Regions from separate parts of the Cellulomonas sp. PSBB021 genome, predicted to be linked through region 2. Evidence: riboswitches for the same ligand, from Rfam matches in the RefSeq annotation. Region 2 holds a riboswitch; each other region holds the start of a gene.

Evidence for each region. Region 2 has a riboswitch for thiamine pyrophosphate ahead of CBP52_RS11200 (ABC transporter substrate-binding protein). Riboswitches for the same ligand answer to the same signal wherever they lie in the genome.
Region 1: another riboswitch for thiamine pyrophosphate. It lies ahead of CBP52_RS13055 (thiamine ABC transporter substrate binding subunit); the one in region 2 lies ahead of CBP52_RS11200 (ABC transporter substrate-binding protein).
Region 3: another riboswitch for thiamine pyrophosphate. It lies ahead of thiM (hydroxyethylthiazole kinase); the one in region 2 lies ahead of CBP52_RS11200 (ABC transporter substrate-binding protein).

Annotation. Positions count from the first base shown of each region.
Region 1 covers NZ_CP021430.1:2,814,266-2,822,124, reverse strand. The annotation lists gene CBP52_RS13075 (hypothetical protein) at 1-598, opposite strand, end outside; gene CBP52_RS13070 (hypothetical protein) at 595-1,113, opposite strand; gene CBP52_RS13065 (NAD(P)/FAD-dependent oxidoreductase) at 1,269-2,795, shown strand; gene CBP52_RS13060 (DUF4235 domain-containing protein) at 2,830-3,099, opposite strand; TPP riboswitch at 3,171-3,285, shown strand; gene CBP52_RS13055 (thiamine ABC transporter substrate binding subunit) at 3,364-4,518, shown strand; gene CBP52_RS13050 (iron ABC transporter permease) at 4,520-6,301, shown strand; gene CBP52_RS13045 (ABC transporter ATP-binding protein) at 6,421-7,521, shown strand; gene CBP52_RS18330 (hypothetical protein) at 7,843-7,859, opposite strand, start outside.
Region 2 covers NZ_CP021430.1:2,449,493-2,457,351, forward strand. The annotation lists gene CBP52_RS11175 (ABC transporter ATP-binding protein) at 61-765, opposite strand; gene CBP52_RS11180 (NrtA/SsuA/CpmA family ABC transporter substrate-binding protein) at 762-1,763, opposite strand; gene CBP52_RS11185 (ABC transporter permease) at 1,760-2,599, opposite strand; gene CBP52_RS11190 (ABC transporter ATP-binding protein) at 2,596-3,420, opposite strand; gene CBP52_RS11195 (ABC transporter permease) at 3,413-4,180, opposite strand; gene CBP52_RS11200 (ABC transporter substrate-binding protein) at 4,177-5,205, opposite strand; TPP riboswitch at 5,519-5,613, opposite strand; gene CBP52_RS11205 (FAD-binding protein) at 5,703-7,835, opposite strand.
Region 3 covers NZ_CP021430.1:781,702-789,560, forward strand. The annotation lists gene CBP52_RS03535 (ExeM/NucH family extracellular endonuclease) at 1-2,873, shown strand, start outside; TPP riboswitch at 3,074-3,169, shown strand; gene thiM (hydroxyethylthiazole kinase) at 3,163-4,107, shown strand; gene thiE (thiamine phosphate synthase) at 4,104-4,820, shown strand; gene thiD (bifunctional hydroxymethylpyrimidine kinase/phosphomethylpyrimidine kinase) at 4,817-6,349, shown strand; gene CBP52_RS03555 (TrpB-like pyridoxal phosphate-dependent enzyme) at 6,394-7,707, opposite strand.

The DNA.
Region 1 (7,859 bases), 360 kb from region 2:
TATTGTCGGACAGCGCCCACCCGATCCCCGAGTGCCGCAGCTTCTGCACGCCCGTGAGCCAGTAGACGAGCGCCAGCACCGCGAGCGCCGCGCGCGGCGGCCACCCCCACACCACCGCACGCTCGTCGTCCTGGTCGCGGCGCGGCACGCGCGCGAACAGCAGCGGCACCGCGACCCACACCGTCAGCACGTCGTTGTGCAGCACCTTGCCCGACGAGCCCCACGACGCGCACAGCACCGCGTAGCAGACCCACGCGAGCACGAACCCGGCGTGCGCGCGGCGCCGCGCGAGCACCAGCGCGACCCCCGCCGTGCCGAGCACCGCGAGCGTCACGGGCAGCCACGCGGGCAGCGCCGCCGGCAGCCACGACACGAACGTCAGGCCGTCGGTCAGCGCGGCCGGCCGCTCGGCGATCGCGGCCCAGTCGCGCGCGACGAGACGCAGCCCGATCACGAGCGCGACGAGCGTGTGGACCTCGCGGAGCCGGTAGCCCGGCCCGGGCGCGGTCAGCCGGGCGTCGAGCGTCCCGACGAGCGCGCGCACGCGGCCGTCACGGCTGCGCACGGCTGGACGGCGCTCCGGCGCCGAGACGCTCACAGCGTCACCTGCGCGAGCACCGTCGTCGGCCCGTGCTCGTGCCGTTCACGCGTCTCGCCGTCCATGGTCCACGCGGTCCGCTCGACCGCCGCCGAGGTGAACGCCGCGGGGTCGAGACCCGCGAGGCGCAGCCACGCGACGACCTTCTCGCGGCGGGCGCCCGTGGGCAGGTCGCGCAGCTCGGCGAGCTGGTGGGACGTCGCCGCGAGCGGCGCGTCGGCCGGCATCGGGACGGTCACGCGCACGCCGTCCGTCCCCGTCACGACGAGCCGCAGCGACGCGCCGTCCGCGGTTCGCACCGTGCTGAACAGGCGGAACGCGGTCACCGGCCACGCCTCGGCCTCCACCAGCGCACCCAGCGCGATGACGCCCAGCACGGTCCACGTGACCGCTCGGGCGCGGCGCCGTGCCCGCGCGTCCTCGCGCAGGTCCTCGCGCAGGTCCTCCCGCACCGTCGCCGCGGTGGGCTCCCGGCCCACGCCGTCCGCCGCCCCGCTCAACCCGTCCCCCCGCACGTCACCGTCCGCCCCCTCGGCCGACGGGACGAACTCTGCCAGACGCCGCGCACCGGACGGGCGGCTTTCGCGCCTCGACTTCGCGCGCCGCTCGCGCGCCCACGCGCTCGCCCTCGCGCACGCCCACCGCTCGCGGGTCGCGCCGTGGTGGTTGGATGGCGGGGTTCCTGGACGGGCGAGGCGAGGGGTCGCAGGTGCGCGGGCGCGGCGAGGGTCACACCGAGGTCGTCGTCGTGGGCGCCGGACCCAACGGCCTCGCGGCCGCGGTCACGTGCGCGCGCGCCGGGCTCCAGGTCACGGTGCTCGAGGCGCAGCCCGACGCGGGCGGTGGTGCGCGCACGCTCGACCTGGGCCTCGCGCCGGGCGTGGTGCACGACGTGTGCTCGGCGGTGCAGGCGATGGCGTGGGCGTCGCCGTTCTTCCGCGGTTTCGACCTGGCCGCGCGCGGCGTCGAGCTCCTGACCCCCGAGGTCTCGTACGCGCAGCCCCTGCCCGGCGGGCGGTCGGGCCTCGCGTACCGCGACCTGGACCGCACGGTGGAGGCGCTCGGCGAGGACGGGCCCGCGTGGCGTGCTCTCGTCGGGCGGCTGTCGGAGCACTGGCCGCACGTGGTGCGGCTCGCGCTCGGTGACAAGCGCTCGGTCCCGCCCGGCCTGCTCCCCGGCGGCGTGCCGACCGCGGCGGCGTTCGGGTTCGCCGTGCTCGAGCAGGGCACCCGTGCGTGGGACCGGCGGTTCTCCGGGGACCTCGCACCCGCGCTGCTCACGGGTGTCGCGGCGCACGCGAGCACCCCGCTGCCGTCGCTCGCCGCGGCCGGGACCGCGCTGCTGCTCGCGTCGCTCGCGCACGCCGGGTCCGGCTGGTCCATCCCGCGCGGCGGCTCGCGCGCCATCACCGACGCGCTGCGCGCCGACCTCGAGGCGCACGGCGGCCAGGTCGTCACGGACCACCCGGTGCGCACCGCGGCCGACCTGCCGGGCGCGCACGCCTACCTGTTCGACACGACGCCGCGCACGGTCGTCGAGGTGCTGGGCGACGAGCTGCCCGCTCGCGCTCGGCGGGCGTTGAGCGCGTTCCGGTACGGCGACGGCGCCAGCAAGGTCGACTTCGTGCTCTCCGGGCCGGTGCCGTGGACGGACCCCGAGGTCGCGCTCGCGGGCACCGTGCACCTGGGTGGGACGCGCCGGGAGATGGCCGACGCCGAGGCGCAGGTCGCGCGCGGGCAGCACCCCGAGCGGCCCATGACGTTGCTGAGCGACCCCGCGGTGGTCGACGAGACGCGCGTCGTCGACGGCCTGCGTCCCCTGTGGACGTACGCGCACGTGCCCGCCGGGTCGGACGTCGACGTGACCGAGGCGGTCACCGCGCACGTCGAGCGGTACGCGCCCGGGTTCCGCGACCTCGTCGTCGCGAGCCGGTGCGTCCCCGCCGCGCGGATGTCCGGCCACAACGCGAACTACGTCGGCGGGGACATCGCGTCCGGCGCGGTCACCATGTGGCAGATGGTCGCGCGGCCCACCCCGCGGCTCGACCCGTACGCCGTGGGGCTCGACGGCGTGTACCTGTGCTCGGCCTCGACCCCGCCCGGACCCGGCGTGCACGGGCTCGGCGGCTGGTTCGCGGCGCGGCGCGCGCTGCGGGACGTCTTCGGCATCACGCAGGCGCCCGACCTGCACCCCTGACGCCGGGGCGCCGGGCGACGGGACGGGGGCCGGCTCAGTCGGTGATGTCGGTCTTCACCGCGAAGCGCGCCGTGCCGCGCGTCGCGAGCGCACGAGCGACCGCGACCGCCGCACCGGACAGCGCCGCGGCCACGAGGATCTCCGCGAGCTGCGAGTCGCCCGGGTCCTCCGCCTTCGGCGGCTTGTGGCCGCGCGCGGCCTGCCAGGACTGGGTGATCACCTGGTTCGCCGCCCACGCCGCCGCGGCGGCCGCGGCGAGTCCGACGAGCTTCGCGAGGACGGGGGTCGAGGGCTTGCCTGCCATGGACGCCGACGCTACCGCCCACGGGCGGTCCGCGCGCGCCGCTCGGCGTCCGGGCGCGGGTAGCATCGACCCCTGAACGACAGGGGAGCGCCGGGCTGACACCAGGGCGCTGAGAGTGCGGGACAGCCGCAGACCCTCGAACCTGATCCGGGTGATACCGGCGTAGGGAGTCGGGACTTCTCACCTCCGCCTCGTCGTGCCGGGGTCCTCGGTGCGACGAGGCGGTGGACCCCTCCTCGCAGACGACGCCAGGAGGCAGAACGCATGACCGGTCCGACGGTGCGCGGCACCCGCGCATCCCGACCCACCCGCCGCACGGCCGCGCTGCTCGGCGGCCTGCTGGTCCCCGCGCTCGTCCTCGCGGGCTGCGCGATCGCGGACGAGAGCACGCGGCCGGGCAGCACCCCCACCGCGGGCACGACGGGGACGGCAGGCGCCGACCCGTCCGCCGAGCTCGGCGGCACCGTCACCCTCGTGACGCACGACTCGTTCGCGCTGTCCGACGGCCTGCTCGAGAAGTTCACCGACGCCACGGGCGTCGAGGTCCAGGTGGTCCAGCCCGGCGACGCCGGCGCGCTCGTCAACCAGCTCGTCCTCACCAAGGACGCGCCGCTGGGTGACCTCGTGTACGGGATCGACAACGCGTTCGCGTCCCGCGCCCTCACCGAGGGCGTGCTCGAGCCGTACCGGTCGCAGGGCGACGCGGCGGACGACGCGATCGGCTTCGCGGTCGAGGGCGACGACGCGGGCGCGCTCACCGCTGTCGACTTCGGCGACGTGTGCCTCAACGTCGACGAGCAGTGGTTCGCGAAGCACGACCTGCAGCCGCCGACGACGCTCGACGACCTCACGAAGCCCGCGTACGAGGACCTGCTCGTCGTCCCCAACGCGGTGACCTCCTCACCCGGGTTCGCCTTCCTGCTCGCGACCATCGGCGCCAAGGGCGACGAGTGGCCGCAGTACTGGCAGGCGCTCGTCGACAACGGGCTCAAGGTCGCCGACGGCTGGTCCGACGCGTACTTCACCGACTTCTCCGGCGGGGGCGGCGGCGGGCCGCGGCCCATCGTGCTGTCCTACGCGTCGTCGCCGCCGTCGACCGTCCCCGAGGGCGGCGACGAGCCGACGACCTCGGCGCTGCTCGACACGTGCTTCCGGCAGGTCGAGTACGCGGGCGTGCTCGCGGGCGCCGAGAACCCCGCGGGTGCGCGCGCGCTGCTCGACTACCTGCTGTCCTACGAGGTGCAGGTCGACATCCCCGGCTCGATGTACATGTACCCCGTGAGCTCGCAGGTCGTGCTGCCCGCGCAGTGGACGCTGTGGGCGCCGCTGGCCGAGCACCCGTTCGAGGTCGCACCGGGCGACATCGCCGCGAACCGCGACGTGTGGCTCTCGACGTGGTCGCAGACCGTGATCGGCTGACATGACCGCGACGACCGAGCTCCCGCGCCCCGTGCGCGACGCACCGACCGGCGGGCCCGCGCGCCCGACGGCCCGCGTGCGCGTGCGGGGAGCGGGGCTCGGTCGGGGCGCGGCCTGGACCGTCGCGGTCCTCGTGCCGCTCGCGTTCCTCGTCGTCTTCTTCGCCTACCCCGTCGCCGTCATGGCCGGACGGGGGTTCGTGAGCGACGGGCGGCTCGACCTGTCGGGGTTCGCGGACGTGTTCGCGCGTCCTCGCACGTGGCGGATCATCGGGCAGACGCTCGCGCAGGCCGGCCTCGCCACGACCGTCAGCGTGCTGCTCGGCGTGCCCGGTGCGTACGTGCTGTACCGGCGGCGGTTCGCGGGCCGCGCCGCGGTGCGCGCGCTCGTCACCGTGCCGTTCGTGCTGCCGACCGTCGTCGTCGGCGTCGCGTTCCGGTCGCTGCTCGTCGAGAACGGGCCGCTCGGGTTCCTGCACCTCGACGGCACGTTCGCCGCCGTCGTCGCGGCGCTCGTGTTCTTCAACTACGCGATCGTCGTGCGCGGCGTCGGCGGCATGTGGGAGCGCCTGGACCCGCGCGCCGAGCAGGCCGCGCGCGCGCTCGGCGCGACACCGTGGCGTGCCTTCCGCACCGTCACCCTGCCCGCGCTGACGCCCGCGATCGCGTCCGCCGCGTCGCTCGTCTTCCTGTTCTGCGCGACAGCGTTCGGCACCGTGCTGGTGCTCGGCGGGCTGCGCTACGGCACCGTCGAGACCGAGATCTGGGTGCAGACCACCCAGTTCCTCGACCTGCGCGCCGCCGCCGTGCTGTCCGTGGTGCAGCTCCTCGTCGTCGTGGTCGCGCTGCTCGCCGCGAACCGGGCCCGCGCACGGCGTGAGCGCGCGCTCCCGCTCGCGAGCACGGAGACCGCCGTACGGCCCCTGCGGCTGCGCCGCCGCGTCGGCGAGCCCCGCGACGACGGGCTGGGGCTCGAGCGTGCCGCGGCCCTCGTCACCGCGCTCGTCGTCGTGCTCCTCGCGCTGCCGCTGGTGAACCTCGTCGTCCGCTCGCTGCGCGTCGGCGACCGCTGGGGGCTCGACCACTACGTCGCGCTGTCCAGCGTGCGCGGCGGCGTCACCGTGACCGTCTGGCAGGCCGCGCTCACGTCGCTGCGCACCGCCGTCGACGCGACGCTCCTCGCGCTGCTCGTCGGCGGGCTCGTCGCGCTCGTCGTGTCCCGCCGCCCGCGCCGGCCGGCCGCGCGCCGCGCCGTGGCCGGGATGGACGCGCTGTTCATGCTGCCGCTCGGGGTGTCCGCCGTGACCGTCGGGTTCGGGTTCCTGCTCGCGATGCACCAGCCGTTCGGGCTGGACCTGGACCTGCGCCGGTCGCCGCTGCTCGTGCCGGTCGCGCAGGCCGTCGTCGCCGTCCCGCTCGTCGTGCGGACCGTGCTGCCCGTGCTGCGCGCCATCGACCCGCGGCTGCGCGAGGCCGCCGCGACGCTCGGCGCCGCACCCGGACGCGTGCTGCGCTCGGTCGACCTCGCCCTGGCCGGGCGGGCGCTCGGGCTCGCCGTGGGGTTCGCGTTCGCCGCATCACTCGGGGAGTTCGGCGCGACGTCGTTCCTCGCGCGGCCCGACCGGCCCACGCTGCCCGTCGTGATCTTCCGGCTCATCGGCCGGCCCGGGCCCGAGTCGTACGGTGCGGCGCTGGCCGCGTCGGTTGTGCTCGCGGTGCTGACGGCGGGCGTCGTCGCGGTGTGCGAGCGGCTGCGCCGCGCGGGAGAGGGAGGCGAGTGGTGACCACGGGGAGCACGAGGACGACGGGCGTCCCGACGACGGGCGTCCCGACGACGGGCGTCCCGACGACGGCGGCGAGCGTCGCTCCGGCGCCGGCAGCCCCGAGGCCCGCCTCGAGCGGGCTGGGCGTGCGCGACGTCGTCGTGCGCTACCCGTCCGCGCGCCGCCGGCTGCCCGGCACCACCGCCGTCGACGGGGTGAGCCTCGACGTCGCGCGCGGCGAGGTGCTCGCGCTGCTCGGCCCGTCCGGGTGCGGCAAGTCGTCGTTGCTGCGCGTGGTGGCGGGGCTCGAGCCGCTCGCGGGCGGCGACGTCACGTGGGACGGGCGGTCCGTCGCCGACGAGCCCGTGCACCGGCGCGACTTCGGCCTGATGTTCCAGGACGGCCAGCTGTTCGCGCACCGCGACGTCGCGGGGAACATCGCCTACGGGCTGGCCGGCCGGCCGCGCGCGGAGGTCGCGGCGCGGGTCGAGCGGCTGCTCGAGCTGGTCGGGCTGCCCGGTGCGGGGGCACGGTCGGTCGCGACGCTGTCCGGTGGTGAGCGTCAGCGCGTCGCCCTGGCCCGCGCGCTCGCCCCCGCACCGCGCCTGCTGCTGCTCGACGAGCCGCTGTCCGCGCTGGACCGTTCGCTGCGCGAGCGCCTCGCGCTCGACCTGCGCGCCGCACTGCTCGCCACGGGCACGACCGCGCTGTTCGTGACGCACGACCAGGACGAGGCGTTCGTCGTCGCCGACCGCGTCGCCGTGATGTCCGCCGGGCGTCTGCTGCAGGTCGCCGCGCCCGCCGAGCTGTGGCGCGCGCCGGCAAGCGAGGACGTCGCCCGGTTCCTGGGGTACGAGGCGTTCGTCGTCGCCGCGGACGCGCCGGCCACCGTGCGCGCGGCCGCCGGGGACGTGCCCGACGAGGCGTCGACGCTCGCGCTCGCGCCGGGCGCCCTCGTCGTCGTCCCGCCCGCGACGCCGTCCCCGACCTCGGCAGCCGGTTCACCCACGACCTCGCGCTCGACCGCGCCCGCTGCGCCGGTGGACGGCGTCGTGCTCGCGGTCCGCACGCGGCGCGGCACACCCGCGCTGCACGTCGAGGTCCCCGGCGTCGGCGAGGTCACCGCCACCGCACCGGCCGGTCTGCTCCCGGCTCCGGGCACCGCGGTGCACCTGCAGGCGACGCCCGGCGCGGTCGTCGTCCTCCCCCCGGCTCCTGCCCCGTCCCCGCCGGCGGGCTGACGCCCGACCCGTCCGTCGCCCGGCGGCCGGGCCGACGTGCGCGCACCTGATCGCGGGGCTAGCGTCCGAGACGACGAACCAGACGGGCAGGTGAGCGCCATGACGTTGGACCGTCGAGAGGTCGTGTCCCTCGAGATCCCCGCAGGTCTCGCCACGGTGTGGGAGCACCTACGCGAGCCCGCGCTCGTCGGCCGGTGGTACGGCCCGGACGCCGGCGGCCAGGACCCCGGTGCGCGCGCGTTCGTCGACACCGCGCTCGAGCGGTGCGACGTCGAGCACGACTCCACCACCCACACGCTCACCTGGCCCAACCACGACGTCCTACGGGTGAGCGCGGC
Region 2 (7,859 bases):
GCAAGACCGCCGACGACATCCTCACAAGAGCCACCGTCGGACGACTTCAGAGACGACCCGCTAGACGCCAAGGCTCGCGAGGATTCGCTCCCGGGCTCCACGGTGCGGTCCCGTGTCGCACACCAGCCGTCCGTCGGTGAGCACGACGACGCGGTCCGCCAGCGCGAGGGCCTCGTCGACGTCGTGCGTGACCAGGACCGTCGCGACCGGGCGGGCCGCGCGCACCTCGCGCACGAGCGCGTGCGCCTCGCGGCGGGTCAACGCGTCGAGCGCCGCGAACGGCTCGTCGAGCAGCAGCAGGTCCGGGTCGCGCGCGAGCGCGCGGGCCAGCGCGACGCGCTGCGCCTGACCCCCGCTGAGCGTGCCCGCACGCTGGTCCGCCACGTCCGCGAGACCGACCCGCGCGAGCGCCGCCACCGCACGCGGGCGGTCGGCGCGGCGCACGGGTGCGTCCGCGAGCAGCACCGTGCGCCACGTGCGCTCCCACGGCAGCAGGCGCGGCTCCTGGAACACCACGCCGACCCGCTCGGGGCGCACGAGGACGTCGGCGTGCGCAGCACCGTCCAGCCCGGCGAGCACCCGCAGCAGCGTCGACTTGCCGCACCCGCTGCGCCCGACGACCGCCACGAGCTCGTCGGCGCCGACGTCGAGGTCCAGCCCCGCGAGCACGGGCGGCGCGCCGTCCGCGAACACGCGGTGCAGCCCCCGTACCCGGACCGCCGCAGGCGCCCGCGACACGGCCCGGTCCCGGGTCGGCACGGTCACCCGCGCACGTCGTGCCACGCGCGCGACACGTCGACCGGCTCCGCGAGCAGCCCCTCCTCGACGTACAGCTCGGCGACGCGCGCGAGCTCGGCCGCGAGGTCCTCGTCGGCGTACGCGAGCCGCGGCGTCGCCAGCGCGGTGAGCCCCGCGACGACCGCGTCCGACGCGCCCGCGTCCCGGTAGGCGTCCGCGAGCGGCGCGGGGTCGGCGGCGAGCGCGTCGGCCTCGGCCGCGAGCGCGTCCACGACCGCGCGCACCACGTCCGGGTGCGCGTCGACGAAGTCCCGCCGCGCGACGTGCACGCTCGCGTTGTCGGAGCCCAGGTCCCGCGCGAGCGCGACCGTGCGCGCGCCGTCGACCTGCGCACCCACGAGGTACTGGTCCCACGTCGCCCACGCGTCGACCTTGCCCGCCGCGAACGCCGCCGCCGCGTCCGGCGGGGCCAGGTAGACGGTCTCGACGTCGTCCGGCGTGAGGCCCGCGCGGCGCAGAGCGAGGCGCAGCAGGTACTCCCCCGTGCCGCCCTGGTTGACCGCGACGGAGTGCCCCGCGAGGTCGCCGACGTCCGCGATGCCGCTGGCGGGCGTCGCGACGATGCCCTGCGTGTCGCCGTCGGTGCGCTCCACCGCGACGACGACGAGGTCCGGGTCGCCCGCGAGCGCCGCGACGACGGCCGTGGTCGAGCCCGACGTGACGTCGACCCGGCCCGCGGCCATCGCCTCGGCCGCGGGGGCGAACGCCGCGAACGGCTCGGTGGTCTCGGCCCGCGCGCCGACGCTCGCGACGGCCTCGTCGAGCGTGCGGTCGCCGGCCGCGAGCGTCAGGAGGTTCTGCGTCGTGAGGACGCCCACGCGCACGGGCACGTCGGGCGGCGCGGTCGTCGTGGTGCCGTCCGCGGTCGCGGCGCACCCGGCGAGGGCGGCCGCGAGCGCGAGCGCGGCGAGGGCGCGAGGTCGGACGCGGGTCAGGGGGGATCGGGTCAGGCGTGCTCGGGTCATGGGTGCTGGGCTCCAGGGGTGACGGACGCGAGGGTCGGGGTGGACGTGGTCGGGGTCGTGGGCGTGGCGGACGGATGGCGCCCGACGACGGGCGGCGGCTGCAGGAGGCGTTCGAGCGCGCGGACCAGGGCGTCGGTGACCAGGCCGAGCGCCGCGTAGACGAGCACGCACAGCAGGACGACGTCCGTGCGCGCATACGTCCGCGCGTCGGTGAGCAGCGCACCCACGCCCTCGGCGGCGTTGACGCTCTCGGCGACGACGAGGGCGACCCACGCGGTGCCGAGCGCGAGGCGCAGCCCGACGAGCACGGCGGGCAGCGCCGCGGGGAGCAGCACGCGCGTCGCGGTGCGACGCCGGCCCAGGCCGTAGGCCGCGGCGAGCTCGCGCAGCCGCGGGTCGACGCCGCGCACACCGCCGACGGTCGCGAGGTACGTCGGGACGAGCGCGGCGACCGCGACGAGCAGCACCTTGGGCGGCTCACCGAGACCGACCCAGACGACGAGCAGCGGCGTGACCGCCGTGAACGGCACGGCCCGGACGGCCTGCAGGGGCCGGTCGACGACGTCGTGCGCGACCCTCGACAGCCCCGCGAGCAGCCCGAGCAGCAACCCGACCGCGACACCTGCTCCCGCACCGACGGCCACGCGCGTGCCGCTCACCGCGAGCGCGGCGGGCAGCGAACCGTCCGCGACCAGGTCCCGCGCGGCCCGGAGCACCGCACCCGGCGCTGGCAGGACGTGCGGGTCGAGCCGCCCGCTCGCACCGGCGGCCGCCCAGGCGGCGAGCAGACCGACCGTGCTGAGCCACGGCCGCCACGCGCGCGGGAGCCGCGTCACGAGAGCGCCACGCGCTCGTCGGGCACGCGCTCGTCGACCGCACGCTCGTCGGGCACGCGCTCGTCGGGCACGCGCTCGTCGCCCACGCCGAGGCCGGCGAGGACCGCGCGCGTGACGCGCGCGTCGGGGACGCCGGGCGTTCGCGGGCGCGGGTCGTCGACCGCGATCTCGTGCGCGACGACCGCGGGGCGGCCGGACAGGCGCACCACGCGGTCGCCGAGCGTGACGGCCTCGCCCACGTCGTGCGTGACGAGCAGCCCGGTCCACCCGTGCGCGGCCCACGTCGCGGCGAGCCAGCGCTGCGCGTCGAGACGGGTGAGCGCGTCGAGCGCGCCGAACGGCTCGTCGAGGAGCACGACGTCCCGGCCCTGCAGCACGGTGCGGGCGAGCGCGGCGCGCTGCCGCATCCCGCCGGACAGCTCGTCGGGCCGCGCGTCCGCGAAGGACTCCAACCCGAACTCGGCGAGCACGTCGCGGGCGCGGGCGCGCGCGTCGCGTCGTCGCACGCCCTGCACGCGCAGGCCGAGCGCGACGTTGTCGCACACGGTGTGCCAGGCGAACAGGTGGTCCTGCTGCGGCATGAAGGCGGTGCGCGCGGGCGTGCCGGTCACGTCGAGCCCGCCGACGAGCACGCGGCCCCGGTCGGGTCGCAGCAGTCCCGCGACGACCGACAGCAGCGTGCTCTTGCCGCACCCGCTGGGCCCGACGACGCACACGAGCTCGCCCGGTCGCACGCGCAGGTCGACGCCGCCGAGCACCGGCAGCGGTCCGCGCGCGCCGGGGCGCGCGACGTGCACGTCGCGGACCTCGAGCTCACGCACGGGCCACCGCCCGGGGGTGCGCCCACGGCACGGTCACGCGCTCGAGCAGCCACGTCAGCCCGTACAGGGTGACGCTGACGAGCGCGCACAGCGCGACGGCCGCGAGCACCAGGTCGGTGCGGAACGCCGCGCGCTGCATGTTCATGTACGTGCCGAGCCCCCGCACGGCGCCGACGTACTCGGCGAACACCGCCCCGACGACCGCGTACGTGACCGCGATGCGCAGCGCCGTGAAGAACCGCGGCAGCGCCCCGGGCAGGCGGACCCAGCGCAGCTGCTGCCACCGCGAGGCGCCCATGCTCGTGAGCAGCGCGGTCGCGCCCGGGCCGGCCGCGCGCAGGCCCTCGACCAGCCCGACGACGAGCGGGAAGAACGTCACGAGCGTCACGACGAGCACCTTGGGCAGCAGCCCGAACCCGAACCACAGCACCACCAGCGGCGCGAGCGCGACCACGGGGATCGTCTGCGACGCGACGAGCACGGGAACGATCCCGCGCCCGACCGCGGGCACCAGGTCGACCAGCAGCGCGAGCGCCCACGCGACCAGGACCGACACCCCGAAGCCCGCGGCGGTCACCCCGAGCGTCGCCGTGGTGTGCTCTGCCAGGACGTCGCGGTGCGCCCACGCCTGCTCGGCCACCCGACCGGGCGTCGGCAGGAGCCGCGGGTTCGCGACGCTGAGCGCCGCGACCTGCCACACCGCCCCGAGCACCGTCAGCACGAGCAGCACCGGCAGCGCCCGCGCGGCGCCGCGGGTCACGGCTCCCCCAGCAGGCTCGTCGTGAACGTGGTCGACCAGTCCGGACGCTCGGCGAGCGGCTCGCCGTCCGGCCCCGCGAGGATGCCCGCGTCGAACAGGAAGTCCCCGTAGCCGGAGACCTGGTCGAGCGTCATGGTGCCGACCGAGCCGTCGTCGGCGCGCAGCCAGTCGGCGGACAGCATCCGCTGGCTCTGCGTCACCAGGTCTGGGTCGGCGAACGCGTCCGGGTTCTGCTCGACGAGCAGCGCCGCGGCCTCGTCGGGATGCTCCGCCGCCCACGCGTACCCGCGCTGCAGAGCCCCGACGAACGCGCGCGCCGCCTCGGGCTCGTCGGCGACCCACTGCCGCGAGGCGTCCACCACCACGGCGTACGCGTCCGGGAAGCCGTGGTCCGTGTACTCCAGGTAGCGCATGGGCGTGCCCGCGCGCTCCGCCTCGATGCCCTCCCACGCGACGTACGGGATCGTGAAGTCCGCCTCGCCGGCGTACAGCGCCTCGTACGCCGACGAGCCGAGCACGACGGTCGTGAACTCGCCCGTCCCGCCGTCCGCGCGGATGACCTCCTGCAGCAGCGGGACCTCACCGGGCGCGCCGAAGCCCGCGTAGATCAGGCCGTCCAGGTCGCGCGGGCTGGTGATGCGCTCGTCGTCGGCGCGCACGCCGATCGCGGTCGCCCAGTGCTGCAGGACCGCGAGCACCGCGACGACGTCCGCGCCGGCGGCCTGCGCGATGAGCGACGAGTCGTGCGTGCTGATCCCCGCCTCGGCGGCGCCCGCGTCGACCAGCTGGTCCGGCGCGGTGTCGCTGTACGGCAGCACCTGCACGTCCAGCCCCGCGTCGGCGAACCAGCCCTGCGCGAGCGCCACGTACAGGCCGGTGTGGTTGGTGTTGGGCGTCCAGTCGAGCGCGAACCGCACGCGGGTGAGCCCGTCGTCGTCGCCCGACGACGGACCGGCGCACCCGGTGGCGAGCGACGCGACGACGAGCAGCGCGGCAACCCGCGCCCGGACGGTGGTGCGAGACATCGAGGACCTCGTTCAGCAGAAGGACCGAGCACGCCGCGGCGGTCGCGCGCACGGCGCAGCAGCCCGCGACGAGCGCGCGCGAAGGCCGCATCCGCAGCCGGATGCGCTGTCGGTGCAGGGACGGGTGCGGCATCCGTCGCCGGGAAGGCGGGGCATGCTGCACTCGTCGCTGCATCCGTCGCCGCGGACGGAGCGGCGGGTGGCGCGGACCGGCGTGGACGTCCGGCTCGCGCGGGCGAGGAGCGCGCGGCGGCTACGCGCGCAGGTGCTCGCGGGGCGGTCTCGGGGAGAGAGGCGTGCGGTGCGGACGCATGCGGGTCATGCGCGACATCCCTTCGCTAGTGCTACCTAGATCAGGTTCGACGGGTGTGATCTCAGCCGCGCTGTGCGGCACCCCGTGTCACGGAACGGGCCCACCGTAGTCCGGTCTGCCCCCTTCGCCCCCACCCCTGTCCACCCCTCGGATGCGCGCCGTCACCGTGCCGGCGGCGGGTCCGTCAGTGGACGTTGCCGTGGTCGCGGAACTCGCGCCAGACGTTCTCGAAGAAGTCGTCGTCCTCGGGCAGCGGGCGGCGCGGCCGCCACCGGAGCACCGGCTCGCCGGCGGGGTCGTCGGGCGCGCGTCGGACGACCCCGCGCCAGCCCTCGCCGGGTTCGGCGGGCGACGACGATCCCGCGGCCGTCGGCGGCCGCCACGCGGCCTCCTGCACCTCGTCGTCGAGCGCGCCCTCGTCGAGACGGAAGCGGAACACCTCGGGCAGGTCGAGCTCGTCGTCGGACCGGGGGCCGTACCCGACGCGCGGCAGCTCGCCCGCCGGGTCGGAGTACAGGACCGACCCGCGTGAACGGCCGCCGTGCGCGACGTAGTCCGCCATCGCGGACAGGTACACGTACGCGGCGGTGAGGGTGTCGCGGACCAGGAACACGCGGTTGACCGAGCGACGCGACGACGGGTCGGCGCTCACGGTCCGCTCGTACTCGGCGAGCCAGGCGTGCACCTGGTCGAGCGCCTCGTGGATGGACTTCTCGGAGCGCACGGGCCCGGCCTTGGCGCTCATGAGCTCCTGGACGCGGCGCAGCAGGTCGCCCGTGTCCTCGTCCCACCCGTCCGCGGCCCGCCCCGCCGCGGCGGCGACGAGCCCGGTCGCGGCCGCCTGGACCGGCGCGGCAGCCGCGGCGTACCGGTCGAGCGCGACGGGCGGGTCCGTGCGGCGTGCGACGATCATCTGCGCGGCCCGCGTCGCCCCGACCTGCCCGCTGTTCAGCGCCGCGCCGCCGGGGCGGTACACGCCGTGCGCGCCGCCGGCCTCGCCCACGGGGAACAGCCCGCGCACGTTCGACTCCCACCACGCGTCGACCACGAGCCCGCCGTTGTTGTGCTGCGCGCACACGTCGACCTCGAGCAGGTCGGTCTCGAGGTCCACGTACGGGTTCTTGGGCAGGTAGAACTGGTACGCGGGCTCGTTCATGCGCCGCAGCCGCTGCACCGGGGTGCCGAACAGCACGCCCGCGCGCTCCAGGTAGTCGCGGGCCTCGGGGCTGAGCGCCGCGGGGTCGAGCTCGTCGCGCATGGGGTTGCGGCGGAAGTCGAGGAACACGCGCCGCCCGCGCAGCACGGTCTCGCGGTACACGAGCAGGTCGACGAGCGACGAGCCGTCGCGCGCCTTGCGCACGTCGAACGGCCACTGGTAGCCCTTGAGGAACACCAGGGACAGCAGCCGCCCGTAGTCCCCGATCGCCTCGGTGAGGAACTCGCGCTCGTCGCCGCCGTCCGCGTCGGTCGACACGAACCGCGGGATGACCTGCATGTACGTGCCGGACACGTTCCACCGCGGGTGCGTCGAGGCGAGCCCGAACTGCCACTCGGTGAGGTTCTTGCCGTGCACGCCCGCGCGGTACGCCGCGCCGGAGGCGCCCCACTGCCCGTGCGGGAACACGCGCGTCGCGTACATCCCCGCGGGGCCGCCGGTCGCGTAGACCACGTTGGTGCAGCGGAACAGCAGGAACGGCGACTGCTCGCCGTCGTGCCGGACGTCGGTCCGCAGGACGAGCAGCCCGACGACCGCGCGGCCCCCGCCGTCCGCGGGGACCGTCACGAGGTCGACCACGCGGCACTCGTCGAAGACGCGCGTGCCGTTGCGGTGCACCTTCGCCTCGAGCCGCTCCACCATGGTGCGGCTCGTGTACGGACCGACGGACGTGGCTCGTCGGCGCGGGTCGTGGTCGGTCTTGTAGCCGATGAACTCGCCGTACCGGTTCTGCGGGAACGGGACGCCCAGGTCGCACAGCCGCAGGAACCCGCGCGCGGACAGCGCCGCCTCCGCGAGCGCGTTGTCGCCGTCCATCGCGCCGCCCGCGAACAGCGTCTGCGCCATCTCGCGCACGGAGTCGCCGTCGCCGCCGCTGAGTGTGAGCTTGTAGTACGTCTGCTTGTCGGAGCCCGCGTTGCGGGACGCGCCCGCGTTGACCTTGTCCGCGACCATGACGACGTCGTCCTGGCCGAGCTCCCACAGGCGGTCGGCGGCGCAGAACCCGGCCGAGCCGGTCCCGACGACGACGGTGTTCGCCGTGACGACCGGCACGTCGGTCTCACCGATGCGGACGAGCACGGGGTCGTGGCGGTGGGGCATCGTCGGCTCCTGCGGTCGGGTACC
Region 3 (7,859 bases), 1.7 Mb from region 2:
AGTACCGCTCGTCGGACCACGACCCGGTGGTCGTGGGGCTCGACGCGGGTGAGGCCGGCAGCACGGTCGACCTGACGCTCCTCAACATCAACGACTTCCACGGCCGCATCGAGTCCGCCGCCGCGGGGTCGAACACCGTCAAGCTCGCCGGCACGGTCGAGCAGCTGCGCGCCGCCGCGCCGGGACCGGTCGCGTTCCTGTCGGCCGGCGACAACATCGGTGCGTCGCTGTTCGCGTCGGCGGTCCAGCAGGACCAGCCGACGATCGACGTGCTCAACGCCCTCGACCTGGCCGCCTCGGCGGTGGGCAACCACGAGTTCGACCAGGGCTTCGCGGACCTGCGGGACCGCGTGGTGGGCCCGGACGACGACCGCAACGCGGCGTGGGCGTACCTCGGCGCGAACGTCTACGCGAAGGGCACGACGGACCCGGTGCTGCCGGAGTACGCGATGGTCGACATGGACGGCGTCGACGTCGCGGTCGTCGGCGCGGTGACCGAGGAGACCCCCTCGCTCGTCACCCCGGCCGGGATCGCGGACCTCGACTTCGGCGACCCGGTCGAGGCGGTCAACCGCGTCGCGGCGCGGCTCACCGACGGCGACGAGGCGAACGGTGAGGCCGACGTGGTCGTCGCCGAGTACCACGAGGGTGCGAGCGCGGGCACGCCCGACGGCGCCACGCTCGCGCAGGAGGTCGCGGCGGGCGGCGCGTTCGCGGACATCGTCACGGGCACGTCCGCGGCGGTCGACGCGATCTTCACCGGCCACACCCACAAGCAGTACGCGTGGTCGGCGGACGTCCCCGGTGTCCCGGGTGCGACGCGACCCGTCGTGCAGACGGGCTCGTACGGCGAGTTCGTGGGCAAGGTCGTCCTCACGTACGACCGGGCGACCGACGAGGTCCTCGCGCACACCGAGGCGAACGTGGCGCGCACGACGACGGCGGACGCCGACCTGGTCGCGGCCTTCCCGCGGGTGGCCGAGGTCAAGACGATCGTCGACGCGGCGGTCGCGTACGCGAACGAGGTCGGCAGCGAGCCGGTCGGCTCGGTCACGGCGGACATCACGACGGCGTACTCCGGCGGCTCGTACGTGGACGGCGTCTACACAGGCTCCGGCCCGCTGCCGACGACGGGTCGCGACGACCGCGCGAGCGAGTCGACGCTCGGGAACCTGGTGGCGAACGCGCTGCGCGACACCCTCGCGGAGGACCGGTTGGGCGGCGCCGACATCGGCGTCGTCAACCCGGGCGGGCTGCGCAACGAGCTGCTGTACGCACGCTCGGGCGCCGAGACGACGGACGGTGTGGTGACGTACGCCGAGGCGAACGCCGTTCTGCCGTTCGTCAACAACCTCTGGACGACGACGCTCACGGGTGCGCAGGTCCGCACGATGCTCGAGCAGCAGTGGCAGCGTGACGCCGCGGGCAACGTGCCGAGCCGGCCATACCTGCAGCTCGGGCTGTCCGACAACGTGTCGTACACGTACGACGCGAGCCTGCCGGAGGGCAGCCGCATCACGTCGGTGACGATCGACGGCGAGCCGCTGGACGCGGACGCCGACTACCGCGTGGGGACGTTCTCGTTCCTCGCGACGGGCGGCGACAACTTCCGGGTGTTCACGCAGGGCAGCGACACGCGTGACTCGGGTCTGGTCGACCGGGACGCGTGGATCGCGTACCTGCGGGCGCACCCCGGCCTGTCGCCCGACTTCGCGCGGCACGCCGTGGCCGTGAGCGACGCACCCGAGTCGGTCGAGGCGGGCGGCAGGCTCGGGTTCGAGGTGTCGCACCTGGACCTCACGAGCCTCGGCTCGCCGCGCAACACGAGCCTGGACGTGCGGCTCGACGGTGAGTCGATCGGCACGGCGACGGTCACCGGCGGCGCGGCCACGGTGTCCGCGGTCGTGCCCGCGGGCACGGCGGCGGGGGAGCACGAGCTCACGCTCGTCGCGAGCCCCAGCGGCACCACGGTCCACCTGCGGCTCACGGTCGAGCCGGCGTCGTCCGGGCCGACCACCACGACGCTCACGATGACCGGCGACCCGGTCGCGGGCGCGACGCAGACGCTCGTCGCGACCGTGACGCCCGCGGGTGTGACCGGCACGGTGACGTTCGTCGACGGGAGCACCTGGCTCGGGACCGTCCCGGTGAAGCTCGGCCGGGCGAGCCTCGACGTCCGGCTGGGCGGGGGTACGCACGCCCTGCGGGCGGTGCTCGTCCCGGTCGACGAGGCATGGGAGGGGTCCGAGGGCTCGTTGTCCGTGACGGTCGCGAAGGCGACGTCGACGACCACGCTGTCCCTCGACCGGACGACCGTGTCGTTCGGCGGCACGGTCACCGCGACCGTGACGGTCACGTCGACCGGGGGCGCTCCCACCGGCGTGGTCCAGGTCCGCGAGGGCGCGAGGGTCCTCGGGGCGGGCACGCTCACGGGGTCGGGCGCGACGGCGACCGCGACGGTCGTGCTCCCGCGCACGCTCGCGCGCGGCACGCACACGCTCACCGCGGTGTACGGCGGCTCGGCGGACCTGACCGCCTCGACCTCCGCGCCCGTGCGGCTCACCGTCACCAGGGCGACGCCGACGATCGCGCTGTCGACCGCGTCGTGGACCGTCACCCGTGGCACGCGTCCGACCATCGCGGTCACGGTCGCCGGGGTGGCCGGTGCCCCCTCGCCGACCGGCAAGGTGACGCTCGAGGCCGGCGGCCGTCCGCTCGTCGCGACGCTCCAGAAGGGGAAGGCGACGTTCCGGCTGCCGGCGGTGACCCGTGACGTGACGGTCCGGGCCAAGTACCAGGGCGACGACTCGTACGCCTCGGTGTCCGCGGTCCGGACGCTCGTCGTGAAGCACGGGGGGCACGGCCGCCGCTGACCCGAGGGACGCGGCAGCCAGCACGCTCGAGGGGCGTCCGACCACCACGGTCGGGCGCCCCTCGCGCATGCCCACCTGTGCGGCCCACCGGCCGGTCGGCTCGCCCGGTCGTCGTCGACGCGCCCGCCGACGCCCGCCGACGCGCCGTCCGGTGGGCGGACGGAGGGCGGACGGCGGCGGTGCGCGCGGGCTACCCTGGCCGCACTGACACGGGGTGCCCTGCACGCAGGGCTGAGATCACACCCGCCGAACCTGATCTAGTTCGTACTAGCGAAGGGATGTCATCTCCATGACGTCTGCCGTCCCACCCTGCCCTCCCGCCGACGAGCGCTCCGACGAGCGCGCCGACGATCTAGGCGGCGCCCCGCCCCTGAGCCCCGGCAGGCTCGCCGCCGACGTGGCGCGGGCGCTCACGGAGGTCCGGGCACGCACGCCGCTCGTGCAGTGCCTCACCAACGAGGTGACGACGAACCTCGTGGCCAACGCGCTGCTCGCGGTGGGCGCCTCGCCCGCGATGACCGCGGTCCCGGGCGAGGCCGAGCAGCTCGCGGCCGTCGCGGGCGCGGTCCTGGCGAACCTCGGCACGCCCGGACCCGACCTGCGCGCGTGCCTCGAGCCCGCGGTCACCACGGCGCGGCGCGCCGGCGTGCCGTGGGTGCTCGACCCCGTGGCCGTCGGGGTGCTGTCGGTCCGCACGCGGCTCGCCGAGCAGCTCCTGGGCGCGCGGCCCGCGGTGGTGCGCGGCAACGCCAGCGAGGTCCTGGGCCTCGCGGGGCTCACGTCGTCGGGACGGGGCGTCGACGCGTGCGACGCCGTCGAGGACGCGCGCGAGGCTGCGGTACGCCTCGCGCACGCGACGGGCGGCGCGGTCGCGGTGTCGGGCGCGGTCGACCTCGTCGTCGCGGGTGACGTCGCCGTGCGCGTGTCGGCGGGGGACCCCCTGCTGACGGCGATCACCGGCGCAGGGTGCGCGCTCGGCGCGCTCGCGGCGGCGTTCGCCGCGGTCACCGACCCGCTCACCGCGGCGGTCGGCTCCTCGCTGGTTCTCGGGCTCGCGGCGGAGCGCGCCGCGTCGGTCGCGCGCGGTCCGGGCTCGTTCCAGGTCGCGCTGCTCGACGAGCTGTACGGGCTGCGGCCCGAGCACGTCGTCGGGCTGGGTGACCGGCTGGTCGTGGAGCCCGCGCGCATCGGCGCGCCCAGGGCCGCGACCGCGCCCGTCGGGGCACCCGCGTGACCGGCGCGGCGGGTGCGTCGCGGCGCCCCCCGTTCCCGGGCGGTCCGTACCTCGTGCTCGACGCGGACGTGTGCGCGGCGGCCGGCCGCGCCCCCGCCGGCGTCGCGGCGGCGGCGGTGCGCGCGGGCGTCGGCGTGGTGCAGGTGCGTGCGACGCGCGCGGGGGTGCGCGACCTGGTCGCGCTCACGACCGCGGTGGCGGAGGCCGTGCGCACCGCCGGACCCGCGCTGCTCGTCGTCGACGACCGCGTGGACGTGGTGCTCGCGGCACGCGCCCGCGGTGCGGTCGTGGACGGTGTGCACGTCGGCCAGCGGGACCTGGAGGCCTCCGACGCGCGTGCGTTGCTCGGCCCCGACGCGGTCGTGGGCGTCTCGGCGGCACGACCGCACGACGTGCGCGCGGTCCCGGCCGACCTGGTCGACTACGTCGGGAGCGGGCCGGTGCGGCTGACGCCGACCAAGCCCGACGCCGACGTCGCGCTCGGCCTCGACGGTCTCGCCGCGGCGGTCGCGAGCACCCGGCTGCCGGTCGTGGCGATCGGCGGGCTCGACGCGCGTGACGTCGACGCCGTGCGGACGGCCGGCGCCCACGGGCTCGCGGTGGTCTCGGCGGTGTGCTCCGCGCCCGACCCGTCCGCCGCGGCCGCGGAGCTCGTCGCCGCGTGGCGGCGGTCGGCGAGCGGCACGGTGGCGACGCCGGCGGGTGCGCGGTGAGCCCGTCGCGCGTGCGCGCGCTGTCCATCGCCGGCACCGACCCGACGGGCGGCGCCGGGATCCAGGCGGACCTCAAGTCGTTCGCCGCGCACGGGGCGTACGGCATGGCGGTCGTGACGGCGCTCGTCGCGCAGAACACCCGCGGTGTGCGCGCGGTCCACGTCCCCGAGCCGGAGTTCCTGCGTGCGCAGCTCGAGGCCGTCAGCGACGACGTCACGGTCGACTCGGTGAAGATCGGCATGCTCGCCACGCCGCAGGTCGCGCACGAGGTGACGGCGTGGCTGGACCGGCAGCGTGCCGCGGGGCGTTCGCCCGTCGTCGTGCTCGATCCGGTGATGGTCGCGACCAGCGGGGACCGGCTCCTCGACCCGGAGGCCGAGATCGCCGTGCGCGAGCTCGTGGGCCGCGCGGACCTCGTGACGCCCAACCTGCCCGAGCTGGCGGTGCTCGTCGACGAGCCGCGCGCGCAGTCGTGGGCGCAGGCGCTCGACCAGGCGACCCGCCTCTCCCGCGGGTCGGGGACCACGGTCCTGCTCAAGGGCGGGCACCTGGGCGGGCCGACGAGCCCGGACGCGCTCGTCGGCCCGGACGGTGCGGTCGTCGAGGTCGCGGCGCAGCGCGTCGCCTCGACGAGCACGCACGGCACGGGGTGCTCGCTGTCGGCCGCGGTCGCGGCGCTGCGGCCCGCGCGCGACGGCTGGCCGGAGGCGGTGCGCGAGGCCAAGCAGTGGCTCACCGGGGCGATCGCGGCCGGGGCGCGGTTGGAGGTGGGCGCGGGCCACGGCCCCGTCGACCACCTGCACCACGCGCCGGGGCTGGGCGCCCGGCCGTTCACCGCGCAGGTAGCCGGTCTCGTCGCCGACGCCGTCGAGCGGTCGCAGGACCTGCCGTTCGTCCGGGCGCTCGCGGACGGGTCGCTGCCGGTCGGCCGGTTCGAGGAGTACGTGCGGCAGGACGCGCTGTACCTGACCGGGTACGCGCGGGTGCTCGCGCGGGCGAGCGAGCTCGCCCCGGACGGGGAGGCGCAGGCGTTCTTCGCGCGCGGCGCCGCCGCGTGCCTCGACGTCGAGCGGCGGCTGCACGAGCAGCGCCTGGCGAGGTCGGCACGGGACGGGTCACGTCAGGGGGCGGGCGCGTCGCCGGTCACGACCGCGTACGTCGACCATCTGCTCGCGGTCGCGGCGACCGGGTCGTACGCCGACGTCGTGGCCGCCGTGCTGCCGTGCTACTGGGTGTACGCGGACCTCGGCGCGCGGTTGCGCGCGCGGGTCGGCGACCTCACGGCGCACCCGTACGGCGACTGGGTGGGCACGTACGGCGACGAGGAGTTCGCGACCCTGACCGCCCAGGCGCGCGCGCACGCGGACGCCGCGGGCCGGTCGCTCGACGCGGCCGGTCGGGCCCGGATGCGTGAGGTGCTCGCGGTCTCCTGCGAGCACGAGGTCGCGTTCTTCGCCCAGGTCCGCCCCACGCCCGGACCTGGCCGCGCGACGTCCGACGAGCTCGTCACCGCCGGGGTGCCCGCCTGACCCGACGAGTGGCCCGCGGTGGGCGCGGGCCACTCGTCGGGGCGTCAGAGGAAGTCGTGGTACGCGGGCAGGTCGAGCACGCCGTTGCCGGACAGCCCGATGACGATCGTCTCCTCGGTCGTCGCGGCCCGGGCGTGCGCGATGGCCCCGGCGACCGCGTGCGTCGACTCGGGCGCCGGGATGATCCCCTCCGCCCGTGCGAACTCGATCCCGGCCGCGAACGCGGTCTCCTGGTCGACGGCGATCGCCTCGAGGAGCCCGAGCTCGAGCGCGTGCGAGACCATCGGCGCCATGCCGTGGTAGCGCAGCCCGCCCGCGTGGATGGGCGGCGGGACGAAGTCCTTGCCGAGCGTGTGCATCTTGAGCAGGGGTGTCAGGCCCGCGACGTCCCCGAAGTCGTACCGGTACTCGCCCTGCGTGAGCGAGGGGCACGCGGCGGGTTCGCACGCGACGACGCGCGTCGTCGTGCCGTCGCGCAGGTTGCGGCCGATGAACGGGAAGCTCAGTCCCGCGAGGTTCGACCCGCCGCCCGCGCAGCCGAACACGACGTCCGCGCTCGCGCCGACCTCGTCGAGCTGGGCCAGCGCCTCCTGGCCGATCACGGACTGGTGCAGCAGCACGTGGTTGAGCACCGACCCGAGCGCGTAGTGCGCGTTCGGGTCCTGCGCGGCGACCTCGACGGCCTCCGAGATGGCCATGCCGAGCGAGCCGGTCGTCTCGGGGTCGGCGGCGAGCATCGCGCGCCCCGCCTCGGTGAGGTCGGACGGCGACGGGTGGCACACGCCGCCGTACGTCTCCATCTGCATGCGCCGGTACGGCTTGGCGTCGTACGACGCGCGCACCTGCCAGACCTCGCACTGCAGGCCCAGCAGCGAGCACGCGAAGGACAGCGACGCGCCCCACTGGCCGGCGCCCGTCTCGGTCGTGAGCTTGGTCGTGCCCTCGATGGCGTTGTAGTACGCCTGCGCGACCGCGGTGTTCGGCTTGTGCGAGCCCGCCGGGGAGACGCCCTCGTACTTGTAGTAGATCTTCGCGGGCGTGCCGAGCGCGCGTTCGAGGCGCAGCGCCCGGATCAGCGGGGACGGGCGCCACAGCGCGTACAGCTCCCGGACGGTCTGCGGGATCTCGACGTACCGCTCGGTGCTGACCTCCTGCGCGATGAGCGCCATCGGGAACAGCGGCGCGAGGTCGTCCGGGCCGAGCGGCTCGCGGGTGCCCGGGTGCAGCGCGGGCGGCGCGGGCTCGGGCAGGTCCGCCGCGAGGTTGTACCAGTGCGTGGGGACCTGGGACGGCACGACGGTGCCGACCGGTTCCGTGAGCGGACGGGATGCGGGCCGGACGTCCGGGGATGTCGTCATGCGGGTGCCTCCTGGGCGCGTCGTGGAGCGGTGCGGGCCGCCGACGCGCGTGCGAGGGGCCACGACGCCGTGGGTCCGCAGGCTGCAGCCTAGGGGAGAGGCGACGTCCGGATGGCCGCCCCGGTCCGGCCGGTCGCGCGGCGGCCGCGGAC